Regions from separate parts of the Cognatiyoonia sp. IB215182 genome, predicted to be linked through region 2. Evidence: riboswitches for the same ligand, from Rfam matches in the RefSeq annotation. Region 2 holds a riboswitch; the other holds the start of a gene.
What was found. A riboswitch is a leader RNA that binds a small molecule or an ion and turns the genes downstream of it on or off. The one in region 2 is predicted to bind glycine.
Positions count from the first base shown of each region.

Region 1 (7,693 bases), on a different contig from region 2:
TCATATTTCCTATCCAAATCTTTGGGATTTGCCGGGTGGCGGGCGCGAGGGCGATGAAACCACATTTGAGACTTTGTCACGCGAGTTGGAAGAAGAACTTGGGCTGGTGCTGCCACATGCCGCGGTTCTGTGGGAGAACAGTTTTCAATCGCTCACAGCGCCTGAAAAATGGAATGCGTTCTTCGTGGCGCAGATGCCTGCCGACACGGTCAACGACATCGTCTTCGGTGATGAGGGCCAGCGCTGGGCATTGTTTGAGATGGACGCTTTCATCGCGTTGCCAGATCGCGTGCCTTCGTATGATGTCCGGTTGGCCAAATGGGTGGCAGAGACGGGTGGGTTGAACTTGTAAGCCGTCGCGCCGTCGTCCTGAAGGCGCATACCCGCTGAGCAGCCGGCACGTTGTCATACAATACCTGTGACCACCGTTCTTCAACATCGTTTTGACGGAGTCGACACTTCAGCCCCACGAGGTCAGAGTAAAGCATCTGACAAGGTGCCAATAGAGGAAACGCAGAATGCGATCAAAGCGGCTCTTATTTTTATTGCTTTTCCTTTCTCCTATTCACGCTGCGGCTGCGACGATTGAAAATGTCTGTTTCGCGAACGTTTGGGAAAGCTGTTCAATCGTTGTTGACGGAACGATCACTGCCGAGACTGTGGCGGATTTTGCGACCAAACAGTCCCAGATGGATGGCGGGAGTGTGATGCTGAACAGCGACGGAGGTGACGCCGCTGCTGCGATTGCCTTGGGCGAGCTGATCCGCGAAAGAGGATTGTCGACTTTTGTTGGCACCAAGGGTTTTGGAGAACCGGGGAGTGGCGTTTGTCAAAATGCGTGTCTTTTTGCCTATGCAGGCGGGGAAGCAAGATACCTTGCATCTGGCAGTCGCCTGTCGTTTTCGGGGCCTGACACATTTGCTGCCGCATCAAACGAAGCAGTTAAAGATGTTGTGCGCGCCACAGCGTTGTTGATGGCGCAATCCATTGATCCGGCAGTCCTGTTGCGAGAGGACGCTTCTGACCCGTTTTCTGATCAGGAGTTGGAGCAATTCAATCTGGTGTACATCCCGGCGCGGGCGTTCTCAGCACTTGTGCTGGAACCTTATAACGGTGGCCTGGTCGCTTTTAGCGAACGGCAGGACACGCCCTATCCATATGATCGCGCGACACATCTCACCGCGTATTGTCGTAGTGATACGGACATACGTTTCCTGTTGACGGCGACGGGCGAGTTTATGTCAGACCGGGGTTCGGCAGAAATCAAGGTATGGAACCAGATGCCAGTCGATCAACCTGCTGTTGAAACCTCCATCGTCATTGATGAGGTCGCAACATGGACAAATGATGGGCGCGGGTTTGTTGAGTTTACACTAGATCGCGACGCTTTGCCCGACATCGCGACGCTGACCGCCATCGATGTAAGCTACCATCTTTCACGTGCGGATGGATCGCGTGTCTGGGCTCGGATTGACCTGGTGGGGATGGACCGCCGCATGATAGGCAGCGTTCTTGAGAACTGCATCTCATAGCTGCGCTGCAGGGGTTTTTAGCAAGCATGCTGACAGTTCGCGCCTATGCGGCCGCTGGCCACATAAATGTGTGTTGCTTTCTGCGGCGATCTGTCTATGAGTTTCCGATAGGAAACACGCTGACCGGGAGAGTTCGGTCAGGTCCGGCGCCGAAGGAGCAACCGCCCCGGTCACTCTCAGGCAAAAGGACCGGTCAGGGTGCAACACGCCGAAGAGAGGCCAGCATGATGGCCCGCCGAAGGAGCAAGCCCGGATCGGGTGAATCTCTCAGGTACAGCAGACGGCGGGGGCTTAGATGGTTCGGAGATGTGCCATGCCTCATATTGCTGTTCTGGGTGCCGGAATTACCGGGGTCACCACCGCTTATGCACTTCACAAACGTGGGTTTGACGTCACTGTTTTTGATCGCCAGCGTTATGCTGCGATGGAAACCAGCTTTGCCAATGGTGGGCAGTTGAGTGCCTCCAACGCGGAAGTGTGGAACCAATGGTCGACCGTGATCAAGGGCATTCGCTGGATGCTGCAGAAAGATGCCCCGCTGTCCGTGAACCCGCGCCCGGGCTGGCACAAGATCAGCTGGATGGCCGCGTTTCTGGCCAATATCCCCCGCTACCGTGCCAACACGATTGAGACCGCGCGTCTTGCGGTGACAGCTAGGGCCGGGCTCACCGAGATGGCCGACCGGTCAGGCGTCGATTTTGATTTCACGCCAGCAGGCATCCTGCATTTCTACAAAAGCCAGAAGGATTTCGACCATGCGCGTCGGGTGACTGGCCTTTTGGCTCATGGCGGCCTCGCGCGGCAAGAGCTGACGCCGGACGAGGTGCTGGCGAAAGAACCCAATCTGCGGGGCGACATTCTGGGCGGGTTCTGGACCGAAAGTGACAGCACTGGTGATATCCATAAATTTGCGGTTGGCTTGGCTGATTGGCTGCGCGGGCAGGGTGTGCAGTTTCAGATGGGGCACGCGGTCGAGGATGTGTGCGCCGACGCCGATTGTGTTACTTTGCGGGGCAAAGAGGAACAGCGCTTTGACGGCATTGTGGTCTGTGCCGGTGTCGCATCGCGGTCCTTCGCCAAGATGCTGGGGGACCGCGTGAATATCTATCCGGTGAAGGGATACTCGATCACCGTGAATCTGGACGGCGCTGCCTCGCAAGCGGCGGCACCCAGCGTTTCGCTGCTTGATGACAAAGCCAAGATCGTGACCTCACGACTTGGCAAGGACCGGTTTAGGATTGCGGGAACGGCCGAGTTCAACGGCGAAAACCGCGACATCCGAGCGGATCGCGTGCAGCCGCTGGTCAAGTGGTGCGAGACCCATTTCCCGGAGGTTAGCACAGAAAACGTCGTTCCTTGGGCGGGCCTGCGCCCGATGATGCCTAATATGATGCCGCGTGTAGGGGCTGGGCGACAGCCGCGGGTGTTCTACAATACCGGCCACGGGCATCTGGGTTGGACCTTGTCGGCGGCAACCGCTGACATTGTGGCGCAAGTTGTCGCGGGGAAAATGCGGCCAAACTTCACCCCAAGTAAATCACAAACTGCTTTGAAAACGGCCCCTTAAATGCATATCTGTCCACCACAATCATAGAGGGACAGCTTTATGCCAATTGAAGAAATGTTTGCCGAATTCCTGGGCCAGAATGTGCTCTACCTGCTGCTGGCGGTGTTCATCATCGTCTGCATCATGGCCGGTGTCCGGATCGTGCCGCAATCCGAGAAATTTGTGGTGGAACGTCTGGGCCGATTGCGGTCGGTTCTTGGGCCAGGGATCAACTTTATCGTGCCATTCCTTGACCGCGTGCGGCACAAAGTGTCGATCCTGGAACGTCAGCTGCCATCAATGCAGCAGGACGCGATTACATCGGACAACGTGCTGCTGCAGGTCGAAACCTCGGTCTTTTACCGGATCATTGAGCCGGAAAAGACAGTGTACCGGATCCGCGACGTGGATGGTGCGATTTCGACGACTGTTGCGGGTATCATCCGGTCCGAGATTGGTCGGATGGAACTGGACCAGGTGCAGGCAAACCGCGCAAATCTGATCGATGCCGTGCGGTCTCAGGTGGCGCAGCAGGTTGATGATTGGGGAATTGAGGTCACTCGGACCGAAATTCTGGATGTGAACCTCGATCAAGCGACGCGCGATGCGATGTTGCAGCAGCTGAACGCCGAACGTGCCCGCCGTGCGCAAGTGACCGAGGCCGAGGGTCAAAAGCGGTCTGTTGAGCTGCAGGCGGATGCGGAGCTTTACGCCGCCGAACAGGACGCGAAGGCGCGCCGGGTTCTTGCGGATGCAGAAGCCTATGCCACGCAGGTCGTTGCCGTCGCGATTGCCGAGAATGGCTTGGAAGCGGCGCAGTATCAGGTTGCGCTGAAACAGGTTGAAGCGTTGAACAAGCTGGGCGATGGTCAGGGTAGCCAGACGGTTGTGTTGCCGGCCAATGCGATTGATGCTTTCGGCAACGCATTCCAGATGTTGAAAGGACGTGGATAATGCCTCTTTGGACGGAATGGTGGGTTTGGATGTCAGCGGCTTTGGTGCTTGCAACGATTGAGGTGCTTGTGCCCAGCTTTGTCTCGCTTGGCTTTGCACTGGGTGCTGCGATGGTCGGCCTCTTGCTGATCTTCGGCGTGTCGGCAAGCGGCCTTGCACTGACCCTGGCCGTCTTCGCCGTTCTGTCGCTGATCTCGTACCTCTTGATGCGCAAGTTTTTCGCCTTGCCCACAGGACAAGTGAAGATCTGGCACAAAGACGTCAACGACTGAGTGCCGCAAAACTCTGACACAGAGTTTTGTTCAAAAAATCTGAGATTTTTTGGCCCCCGACCCTAGTGGTTGGGGGTCATTGCTTGCGGCGAGGCAAGCTCGGCCTGAATATCCAGCGCTGCCTGACGCGGATCAGCCGCTTGCCAGATGGGCCGCCCCACAACCACATGATCCGCCCCGTTTGCGATGGCTTGCGCGGGCGTCATCACCCGTTTCTGATCCCCCAAAGCAGCACCTGCCGGGCGCACACCGGGTGTGACGATTAGCTTGCCTGCTGCTTCTGGCAAGGCCCGGATCAGTACGGCCTCTTGCGGGGACGCGATCACTCCGTCCGCGCCGTTTGCGAGCGCAATCGCAGCCCGTTCCTGCACAAGATCGGCCACGTCACCCGCCTTGATGCACGAGGCGTCCAGATCCTCCCGATCAAGCGACGTCAGGATGGTCACGGCGAGGATCTTCATCTCTGACCCGCCAGCTCCTTCGCGCGCAGCGCGGACCACATGCGGGTCGCCATGCACCGTCAGAAAATCCAAGTCGAATTGCGCGACTCCGCGCACGGCGGCCTCCACCGTGGCACCAATGTCAAAGAACTTCATATCCAGAAAAATGCGCTTGCCATGCTCCTGCTTGAGCTCGTTGGCCAGCGCCAACCCGCCGCCCGTCAGCATGCCCAAACCAATCTTGTAGAAGCTGACGCTGTCGCCGAGCGTCTTGGCCAGTTCCAACCCGTCCAGCACATTGGGGACATCCATTGCAACAATCAGACGGTCATCAGGCATGGCGGGTCCTTTCTGCAGGCTTGCCCAGCGATCTAGCCGTTGACGGGTGTCGGTGCAATCGCCCTATGCTGTCGCCATGGATCTGATCGCACAGCTGCGCGCTTGGGACGGCAAGACAATCGCCGCGCTGAAAGCAGTGGCCGATGATCTGAATGTGGAGAATTATCGGGTCTTACTTGCAGCGTGCCGTGACGAAGATGAGGTCACCGCCCGCGCGGCAAGCTGGGTGTTGAAGGCAGCGTATGAGCGTGGCGCATCCATCCCCTATCCCGCCGATCTCTTTTCGAGGGACCTGCATTGGGAAATCGCGCTGCATCTTCTGCAATCCGTCCAGCATGTCACCGTCGATTTCCCAGTTGAGGTCATCCGGCCTTACCTGACCCACCAAAAGCCGATTGTGCGGGCCTGGGCGCTCGACGCTTATGTCAGGCTCGGCGCTGCGGATGCGGCAGAGGTTCTGGTAAAGGCCGCGGATGATCCCGCCGCGTCGGTGCGCGCCCGTGCCCGCAATCTGGATAAAGAAAAGGCGCAGCCTGTCCCGCAGCCGCGCCCTTCCTGACCTAGCCTTGCAGCAAACGCCGCAACAGGTCGTCCGCGTGAGTGGTTGTGTCGTCCTCGCGGTCGGCAGGAAACGCAGCATCTTCAGCAACTTCCGTCACCCGGCGCAAACGGCGCACAGCTTCGGGAGAGAGTGGGAAAAGCCGCACATTGGTTTGCGACAATCCGGCTTTTCTGGTTGCGTCTGACATTCGGTTTCCTCCGCCGGTCACATAGTATCCAAAGCGCTTTGAATCCCAGTATGGAATTCCTGACCCCGCAGACTTGCGCGGACAGGCATGAATGCCCATCTCTTCTCTGAGGCCCGAAAAGGGCATGTGCCGCAAAGCCGGGCATGCTGATCACCGGGCGCTTGATAAAGGAGAGACCCATGAACTTGGACAAGTTCACCGAGCGGTCGCGCGGTTTCGTGCAAGCTGCCCAGACGATCGCAATGCGTGAGAACCATCAGCGGTTCGCGCCCGAACACCTGCTCAAAGCATTGATGGATGACGAAGAGGGGCTTGCCGCCAATCTGATCACCCGCGCGGGCGGTGATGCCGGTGCCGTCAAAGGTGCCGTTGATGCGACGCTGGACAAGCTGCCAAAAGTTACCGGCGATGCCGCGCAAATCTATCTCGACAACCTGACCGCCAAGGTCGTGGATGAGGCTGAGAAGCTCGCCAAGAAAGCTGGCGACAGCTTCGTGCCGGTGGAGCGTCTTTTGACGGCCCTTGCTGTCGTGAAGTCCAAGGCGAAAGAGGCGCTGGATGCCGGTGGCGTGACCGCGCAAAGCTTGAATGCGGCAATCAACGATATCCGCAAGGGCCGCACTGCTGACAGTGCGACCGCCGAGGATAGTTTCGAGGCACTGGCCAAATATGCGCGCGACCTGACCGAGGCCGCCGAGCAAGGCAAGATCGACCCAATCATTGGTCGCGACGAAGAGATCAGGCGTGCGATGCAGGTCCTGTCGCGTCGGACCAAGAACAACCCGGTTCTTATCGGTGAGCCGGGGGTTGGCAAGACAGCCATTGCCGAAGGGCTTGCTTTGCGCATCGTCGATGGTGACGTGCCGGAATCCCTGCGCAACAAAAAGCTGATGTCCCTCGACATGGGCGCGCTCATCGCCGGTGCGAAGTATCGCGGCGAGTTTGAGGAACGTCTGAAAGCCGTTCTAAAAGAGATTGAAGCCGCCGCGGGCGAGATCATCATGTTCATCGACGAGATGCACACGCTCGTGGGTGCCGGGAAGTCCGATGGCGCGATGGATGCCGCCAACCTGATTAAACCGGCGCTGGCCCGTGGCGAGTTGCACTGCGTTGGTGCCACAACCCTGGATGAATACCGCAAATACGTGGAAAAGGACGCGGCTCTGGCCCGCCGGTTCCAGCCGTTAATGGTGGAAGAACCGACCGTGACAGACACCGTCAGCATCCTGCGCGGCATCAAGGAAAAGTATGAACTGCACCACGGCGTGCGGATCGCCGACGCCGCGTTGGTGGCTGCTGCCACGCTCTCGCATCGCTACATCACCGACCGGTTCCTGCCGGACAAGGCCATCGACCTGATGGACGAGGCCGCGAGCCGTCTGCGGATGGAAGTGGACAGTAAGCCAGAGGAACTCGACGCGCTCGACCGACAGATCCTGCAATTGCAGATCGAATCCGAGGCGCTGAAGAAAGAGGACGACAAGGCGTCCGTCGACCGGCTTGAACGGTTGGAAAAGGAACTCGCCGACCTGAACGACCGCGCGTCTGAGATGACGGCGAAGTGGCAGGCCGAGCGCGACAAGCTGGAAGGCACGCGCGAGGTCAAGGAACGGCTCGACCGTGCCCGCGCCGATCTGGATATCGCCAAGCGCGAGGGCAATCTGGCGAAGGCCGGTGAGCTCTCCTATGGCGTGATCCCAGAGCTCGAACGAAAGCTGGCCGAGGCAGAAGAAAACGACGACCTGATGGTGGAAGAGGCCGTGCGCCCCGAACAGATCGCTGAAGTGGTCGAGCGCTGGACCGGTATTCCGACCTCAAAAATGCTGGAAGGTGAGCGCGAAAAGCTCCTCCGCATGGAGGA
Region 1 is NZ_JAXBMB010000004.1:179,424-187,116, forward strand. Features, by position in the region: gene SLH47_RS09585 (NUDIX domain-containing protein) at 1-352, shown strand, start outside; gene SLH47_RS09590 (hypothetical protein) at 546-1,532, shown strand; glycine riboswitch at 1,647-1,734, shown strand; gene SLH47_RS09595 (D-amino acid dehydrogenase) at 1,846-3,099, shown strand; gene SLH47_RS09600 (SPFH domain-containing protein) at 3,139-4,032, shown strand; gene SLH47_RS09605 (hypothetical protein) at 4,032-4,304, shown strand; gene pyrF (orotidine-5'-phosphate decarboxylase) at 4,367-5,083, opposite strand; gene SLH47_RS09615 (HEAT repeat domain-containing protein) at 5,130-5,642, shown strand; gene SLH47_RS09620 (hypothetical protein) at 5,644-5,832, opposite strand; gene clpB (ATP-dependent chaperone ClpB) at 6,012-7,693, shown strand, end outside.
Region 1: it holds a riboswitch for glycine, as region 2 does, so the genes downstream of both, SLH47_RS09595 (D-amino acid dehydrogenase) here and gcvT (glycine cleavage system aminomethyltransferase GcvT) in region 2, are expected to answer to the same signal.

Region 2 (7,693 bases):
CCGGCGGATTCGGGCCTTTCACAGCAGGAGATCGCCAGTTTCAACGCCATTTGGTCCGGAACTGAAAAGGTTGTCACGATCTATTCCCAAGGCGTGAACCAGTCCCAGTGCGGGACGGATAAGGTCAACGCGATCCTGAACTGTCATCTGGCAACGGGTCGGATCGGCAAACCCGGGATGGGCCCGTTTTCGGTCACTGGCCAGCCCAACGCCATGGGTGGGCGCGAGGTTGGTGGCCTCGCCAACATGCTCGCCAACCATCTGGAGCTTGGCAATGCCGATCACCGGCAGGCTGTGCAGGATTTCTGGAAGAGCCCGACGATCTGCATGCGACCTGGGCTGAAAGCGGTCGATCTCTTCAAGGCCTGTGCGGAGGGTGACATCAAGGCCTTGTGGGTCATGTCCACCAACCCTGCCGTGTCGCTCCCTGATGCAGACGGGGTCGCAGCGGCCATTCGGAACGTGCCCTTCGTCGTGACATCCGACATCATGGATCGTACCGATACGAGCGATCTGGCGCATGTCTGCCTGCCCGCAACAGGCTGGGGCGAAAAGGACGGGACGGTCACGAACTCCGAACGACGGATTTCGCGCCAGCGGGCGTTTTTGCCTGCGCCGGGATCAGCCCGTCCTGACTGGTCGATCATCAGCGACGTGGCCACCCGTATGGGCTTTGGCGCTGCCTTTGCCTACGAAGAGCCTGCCGATGTGTTCGCCGAATACGTGGCGCTGGATGCGGCAGTCTCACATTTCCCGCGCGATCTGGACCTGAGCATCTTTGCTGACGCCGACTACGCGAACCTGATCCCGACCCAGTGGCCCCACAATGACAAACGCTTTTTCGCGGATGGCCAATTCTATCACCCGGACGGCAAGGCGCGGATGATCCCGGTGACCGCACCGGCATTGACCAGCCCGCGCTTTACCCTCAATACAGGTCGCAATCGCGATCAGTGGCACACGATGACGCGCACCGGCAAATCCGCGCGCCTTGGTCCGCATCTGGCCGAACCGTATCTCGAAATCCACCCTGCCGATGCCGCGTCACTCAAGGTTGCCCCCGGTGATCTGATCGAAGTTGAGAACATCTACGGCAGCGCAGTCTTGCGCGCACTGGTAACGTCGCGGGTAGCACCCGGCCAGCTTTTCGCGCCGATGCACTGGACGCGGCAGCGGACCAAGCACGGGGTGATCAACGCAGTGACAATGCCTGTGACCGATCCGTTTTCGGGGCAACCGGCGCTCAAGGCCGGGGCGGTGAATGCCAGTGTCTATCGCCCGAAATGGTACGGGTTTCTGGCTGCGGCAGCCTCCCTGACCCCGCAAACGCCTTACGCGGCCATTGCCCGGACACAGACAGGCTGGCAGGCGGAACTGGCCGGGCGCAAGATCCCGGATGATTGGGTGGCGGCAGCACGCGAGCTGAGCGGTTTAACCGCGGGCGAGGTGGCGTTGCAAACCGATCCGGCCACCGGTGATGTCCGCGTTGCCATTGAGGTGGACGGGAAGGTCGCGGCCTTGTTCTTTGCTTCGCCCAAACCCGTCATCCTCTCCCGCGCGGCGGTCGTCGCAGTGATCGGGACGACGACCGCACCGCTACAGGCGCTTGCGGGGCGCACGCCCGCCGATCAGCCTGATCCTGGCCCGACGGTCTGCGCGTGCTTCAATGTGGGCCGTAACACATTGCTCGTGGCCGCAGCCGAGGGTGCGCGCAGTGTTGCCGTATTGGGGGAAGTCACATGTGCGGGTACCAATTGTGGGTCCTGCAAGCCCGAACTCGCGGCCCTATTGGAGGAGGCATCGGTTCCGATGGCCGCCGAATGAGCCTCGCGCCCTTTGTCCAGATCGTTGCACGCGGCAAAGGCCGCGCCCGGTCCATGACGCTGGATGAGGCGCAGCAGGCGATGACGCTGATCCTGCAAGGGCAAGCCGCGCCTGAGGCCGTTGGCGCACTCTTGATGGTCATGCGTTTGCGTGGGGAAACAGCAGAAGAGATCGCCGGCTTCACCGCCGCCTTGCGCGCGCATGTGCAAGGAAAGCTCACGCAGGCTGATCTTGATTGGCCGTCTTATGCCGCCGGGCGCAGCCGGGGTGCCCCGCTCTTTCTGCTGGCCGCGCGGCTTGTGGGGCAGGCGGGCTATACGATTTCGATGCATGGCTGGAACTCTCATCAATCCGTCACCGCATCCGTCCGCGACGCGTTGGCACTCGCCGGGCCGCATGTGCGCTACACGCCACTCGAAGCGCTCAGCCCCGCCGCGTTTTCGCTTCTGAAGCTGCGCGACACGTTTGGCCTGCGGTCCTGCTTCAACACGGTTTTGCGCATGTGGAACCCGTCAGGTGCGCCGGCGACGGTGCAAGGCGTGTTTCACCCCTCGTACCGTAGCCTGCAGGCGCAAGCGGCTGAAATGCTGGGGCAGCGCGATCTGAGCATCATCAAGGGCGGCGGCGGCGAGTTCGAACGGCATCCGGGCAAGGCCATTCAGGTGTTTGGCCTGCGGGATGGCGCGCATATCGAAGCCAGCGCGCCACCCATCTTGGACGCCACGCGCCGCCTGCACGAAGTGGACCACAAAGTCGATCTGCGCGGGCTCTGGCGCGGGACGGTCAATGATCCTTTTGCCGTCGCGACCGTTACGGGAACTGCGGCGTTGGCCTTGTGGACCTTGAAAGCCGCGCCCGATTTTGCCGCCGCACAAGACATGGCCGATGACCTTTGGGCCACCCGCCACCAACAAGAAAGCCTGTCCGCATGAAAACCTTTCCGATGTTTCTTCAGATGGCCGGACGCCGCGTGGTGATCGCTGGCGGAGGCGAGCAGGCCGCGCAGAAGGCGCGACTGATCCTGAAGACCGAAGCCAATGTGACGATTCTTGCGCCTCAGCTTGACGATGAATTGGCCAGTCTGGTGGCCGAGGGCCGCGTCACGCATATGACCGGCCCGATAACGCCCGCGCTTTTCGCTGAAACTGCTTTGGTTTTCGTAGCGACCGGTTGCCCTGGTGCCGATATGGCACTGCATACGCTGGCAAAGGCGGGCGGGGCTACGGTGAATGTGGTCGACCAGCCAGGTCTTTGCGACGCGATCACGCCATCCATTGTGGACCGCGATCCGGTGGTTGTAGCCATTGGCACGGAAGGCACGGCACCGGTTCTTGCCCGGCAGATCAAAACAAAGCTGGAGGAGGTGCTGGAGCCGCGTCTGGGCGATCTGGCCAATCTTGCGGGGCGCTTGCGTAATGCCGCTGCCGCCCGACTTGCCCCGCGCGCCCGACGGGATCTCTGGCGCTGGGTGTTCAACGATGCCCCTCGCCGGGTCTTTGCCAGCGGAGCTGAGCGGGACGCGGCCAAGATGATCAAGGCGGCCATCGAAACCGGTGAGTTCGGCACAAGGCAAGAAGGCAGCGTCAGCCTCGTCGGCGCGGGGCCGGGCGCGAAAGACCTGATCACCCTGCGCGGCGTCCAGCGCCTGCAAGAGGCGGATGTGATCTATTACGACCGGCTCTTGGAACCTGAGATCCTCGAACTGGCCCGCCGCGATGCGGAGCGGGTCTATGTCGGCAAGGCCCCCGGATGCCATAGCTGGCCGCAAGAGAAGATCAGCCAGACACTGATGGCGGCGGCGAAACGCGGACAACGGGTTGTGCGCTTGAAATGCGGCGATCCCGGCATCTTTGGTCGCAGCAATGAAGAGATGCGCCCACTGAAAGAGGCCGGAGTTGCGGTGGAGGTCGTGCCCGGCGTAACGGCCGCCTGCGCCGCCGCTGCCGCGATGGGCGAGAGCCTGACCGAGCGGGATGAGATCAACACGCTGACATTCAGCACCGGACATCTGAAGAACGGCTATGTCGTTCCGGAGGCCGTTCGCGATCTCAAACCCGGCGGCTGTGTGGCACTTTATATGGGGGTAGGTGCCGCGGCGGATATCTCGGACCAGCTCGCGCGAAGCCATCGCGGTATCCCGCTTGAGGTGCAGATTGTTGCCAATGCGCAGCGGCCCGGACAGGTGACTGCAACATGCGGCGTTGCGGATATCGCCGCAACGCTTGCTGCACATCAGATCACGGACACTGCGATCCTGTTCATCCGCTGGCCGCTCAGCGTGGCCAGCGCAGGGGTGAGTACCGCGCCAGCGCCAGTGGCGCTGCTCGCATAAACCGCGACATCTCTGACGCTTGAAACCGTGTCCAAAGGGCTAGCTTGTTGTCCGGGCAAGATGAAAGCGCGAAGATGGCAAACCCGGAGCGGAACAATCTGGCAATCTATGATGATGTGGCCGATCAATGGTGGTCGGACGATATCCGCTGGGTTCGCACGCTGAAGAACATGGTGCCGGGCAGGCTCGCCTGGTTTGATCGCTTCATCGATTGGCCCGGCAAGGACGTGCTGGACCTTGGCTGCGCAGGTGGTTTCATGGCAGAGGCGATCCATGACCTTTGTGCGAAGGTTACTGGAATAGACCCCGCCGCAGATGCAATCGCAGCGGCGCGGGCACATGCAGCAGCGACGGGCCGCGAGATCACCTATGATGTCGGTGTGGGCGAGGCGCTGCCTTACCCGGACGATGCATTTGATGCTGTTGTCTGCGTGGATGTGTTGGAACATGTCAGCGACCTGACGCAGGTCATCTCTGAGGTCGCGCGTGTCCTCCGCCCCGGTGGTGTCCTCCTTTTCGACACCATCAACCGCAATCCTCTTGCCCGCTTTGTGACGATCACGATGGCCGAGGATATCCTGCGCATCCTGCCCAAAGGCACGCATGACCCGGCCATGTTCATCAAACCTGCTGAGTTGCGCCGTGAGTTGGAGAATGCGGGCCTGAGCCCCGGCAAAACCGTTGGACTTGGGCCGCGCGGGATCAACCGGCGCGGAGATTTCCTCTTTGGCAGGTTGCCGGGCACGATGGTGATTTTCATGGGGACGGCACAGAAACCGGCCTGAGAAAGGGAACAAATGACCAAGCGCGTGCTGATTATGGGAGCGACCTCGGGGATTGGGAAATGCGCTGTTGAGGTGGGGCTCGCCAGGGGACTGATCGTGCGCGCCTTTTCCCGTCGCGCGGGCGAGATGGCACCGCGCGACAATCTAGAGAGTGTGGCGGGCGATGCGCTGGTCGCTGCCGATGTGGCGGGTGCGCTCGATGGGGTGGATGCGGTGATCTACGCTTTGGGCGTTGAAAAGACGCTCGGCAAACTGTGGAAAAAGGTGACGCTCTTTTCCGCCTCTACTCAGGTTCTTCTGCCGGAGATGGAGAAGGCCGGCGTCAAACGGCTTCTTGCCGTCACCGGTTTCGGCGCGGGCCGCAGCCAGTCCGCGATGAGCACGATTGAGCGAATGGGCCACCGTGCGATCCTTGGGCGGCCATATGCGGATAAGGATATTCAGGAAGAGATGATCATGCAAAGCGCACTTGATTGGACTATCGTGCGGCCCGTGATCCTGACCGATAACCGCGATGCGCTCAGCTATCAGGTGTTGTGCGACTCCGCCATATGGCGCAACGGCCTGATATCGCGCTGGGCGGTCGCCAAATATCTGATCGCTGCTGCGACAGAGGCGCTAAATATCCGCGAAGACGTCGTTCTGGTCCGTTAGAGTCAGGACCCATTGAATTCCGATAAATGGCATGGTTGACGGCTCGCAAACGAGCGCTGAATTTGTCTGATCTTTTCTGGCTCACAGATGCGCAGATGGCTTGCCTTGAGCCCTTGTTCCAGGGGGCCCATGGGTAAGCCACGCGTCGATGAGCTGCGTGTTCTGAGCGGGGTTATCTTCACCCCCGATCGAAAGCGACTCAAGACAACTGCGAAATACGGTTGGCGGCGGTACAAACGTCGCAACCGGATCGGGATCATGTTCGGCAGGCTCAAGGACTGGCGGGGCGTGGCAACCCGATATGCTAGATGTCCGAAGGTCTTCCTGTCTGCCATCGCACGCGCAGCAAGCGTCGTCTACTGGTCTTTAGGGCCGCCCGTGCAGGCGCCCCACTGCAGCCCTTGACCATATCCCGCGGGTGCTGAGGCAGCGTGATCGACGGCTGAACGACTGCAACCCCTGGGGACGAAGCTCACCCCTGTGTGGATGGCTATCGCGAGTGTAGTAAGCGCTCGAATGTGCGGCAGCTGTCATGCTGCGATGGAATGCAAATCACCGAAACAGTCGTTCGAGATCATGGAGAACGTTAAAACTGAACCGCCCTTGCGCCCATTTCGGCATGATTAATTCTCTAGTACTACACCAAAATTTCCGATAGGAGACATATAGCCCACACGTCGGGAGAACCAGATCGCTGGTGCCGAAGGAGCAACCGCCTCGGAATCTCTCAGGCCACAGGACCGACGCAGTGGGGAATAACTCTGGAGAGTGGTGCAAGCGCACCCGCCGAAGGGATAGCGATCTCAGGCAAATGGACAGAGGAGGCACCAAAGCGGGGGCTAAGCCCTCGGACCAACCGGTGCCGCTTGATGTGAACAATCGCGCGGACCTGCGAAAGGTGATGGTGCGCGATGTCAGATTTGCTTCACACTCCCCTGCATGACCTGCACAGGTCGCTTGGCGCGAGGATGGTGCCTTTCGCTGGCTACGAAATGCCTGTCCAGTATTCCCTAGGGGTGATGAAAGAACACCTGCACACCCGCACCAAGGCGGGCTTGTTTGACGTCAGCCACATGGGTCAAGTGGTCGTGTCGGGCGAAAGCTATGCGGATGCGGCGCTGGCGCTGGAGAGTTTGGTTCCAGTCGGCATTTTGGACTTGCCTCAAAACCGTCAGCGCTATGGGTTTATCACCAACGATCAGGGCGGGATCGTGGACGATTTGATGCTGGCCAATCGGGGCGACCATGTGTTTGTGGTTGCGAATGCGGCCTGCAAAGCAGCGGATATCGCGCTGATGCGAGCGACGCTGGAGCCAGATATCACTGTCACCGAGCTCACCGATCGGGCGCTTCTTGCGCTGCAGGGGCCTGCCGCCGAAGAAGTGTTGGCAAAGATGGATCCACGCGTGCGTGACATGGCATTTATGGACGTGGCCACCCTAACACTGAACGGGGCCGTGGCGTGGGTGTCCCGGTCTGGCTACACCGGAGAAGATGGTTTTGAAATCTCGGTGCCGGCGGGGGATGCTACAGCGCTAGCACAAGCTCTGCTCGATCATCCCGACGTTGAAGCAATTGGTTTGGGTGCGCGGGATTCCCTGCGACTTGAGGCGGGTCTTTGTCTGCATGGGCATGACATTGACGCGGAAACGACACCGGTTGAGGCGACCTTGCATTGGGCCATCCAAAAGGTGCGCCGGTCTGGCGGCGCCCGCGCCGGGGGCTTTCCGGGCGCCGACATCGTTCTGGGCCAACTCGCAGCGGGAGCGCGCAAAAGGCGGGTTGGCCTGATCCCGGAAGGCCGCGCGCCGATGCGTGAAGGTGTCGTGCTTTTTGCAAATGTGGATGACGAAACTCCGATTGGCGTCATCACCTCTGGTGGGTTTGGGCCTACCGTGGGGGGGCCGGTCGCCATGGGATATGTGCCTGCCGCACAGGCCGAGGTCGGCACCACCATCTTTGGAGAGCTACGCGGTAAGCGACAGCCGCTGCGTGTGGCAAAGCTCCCATTCACACCCGCGAATTTCAAACGATAAAAGGGAGATATGCCATGAAATACACCGAAGAGCACGAATGGCTCAGGGCTGATGGGGATGTC
Region 2 is NZ_JAXBMB010000001.1:440,334-448,026, forward strand. Features, by position in the region: gene SLH47_RS02285 (nitrate reductase) at 1-1,824, shown strand, start outside; gene SLH47_RS02290 (glycosyl transferase family protein) at 1,821-2,756, shown strand; gene cysG (siroheme synthase CysG) at 2,753-4,156, shown strand; gene ubiG (bifunctional 2-polyprenyl-6-hydroxyphenol methylase/3-demethylubiquinol 3-O-methyltransferase UbiG) at 4,231-4,941, shown strand; gene SLH47_RS02305 (NAD(P)-binding oxidoreductase) at 4,954-5,595, shown strand; partial or broken gene SLH47_RS02310 (hypothetical protein) at 5,779-6,000, shown strand; glycine riboswitch at 6,264-6,348, shown strand; gene gcvT (glycine cleavage system aminomethyltransferase GcvT) at 6,507-7,631, shown strand; gene gcvH (glycine cleavage system protein GcvH) at 7,646-7,693, shown strand, end outside.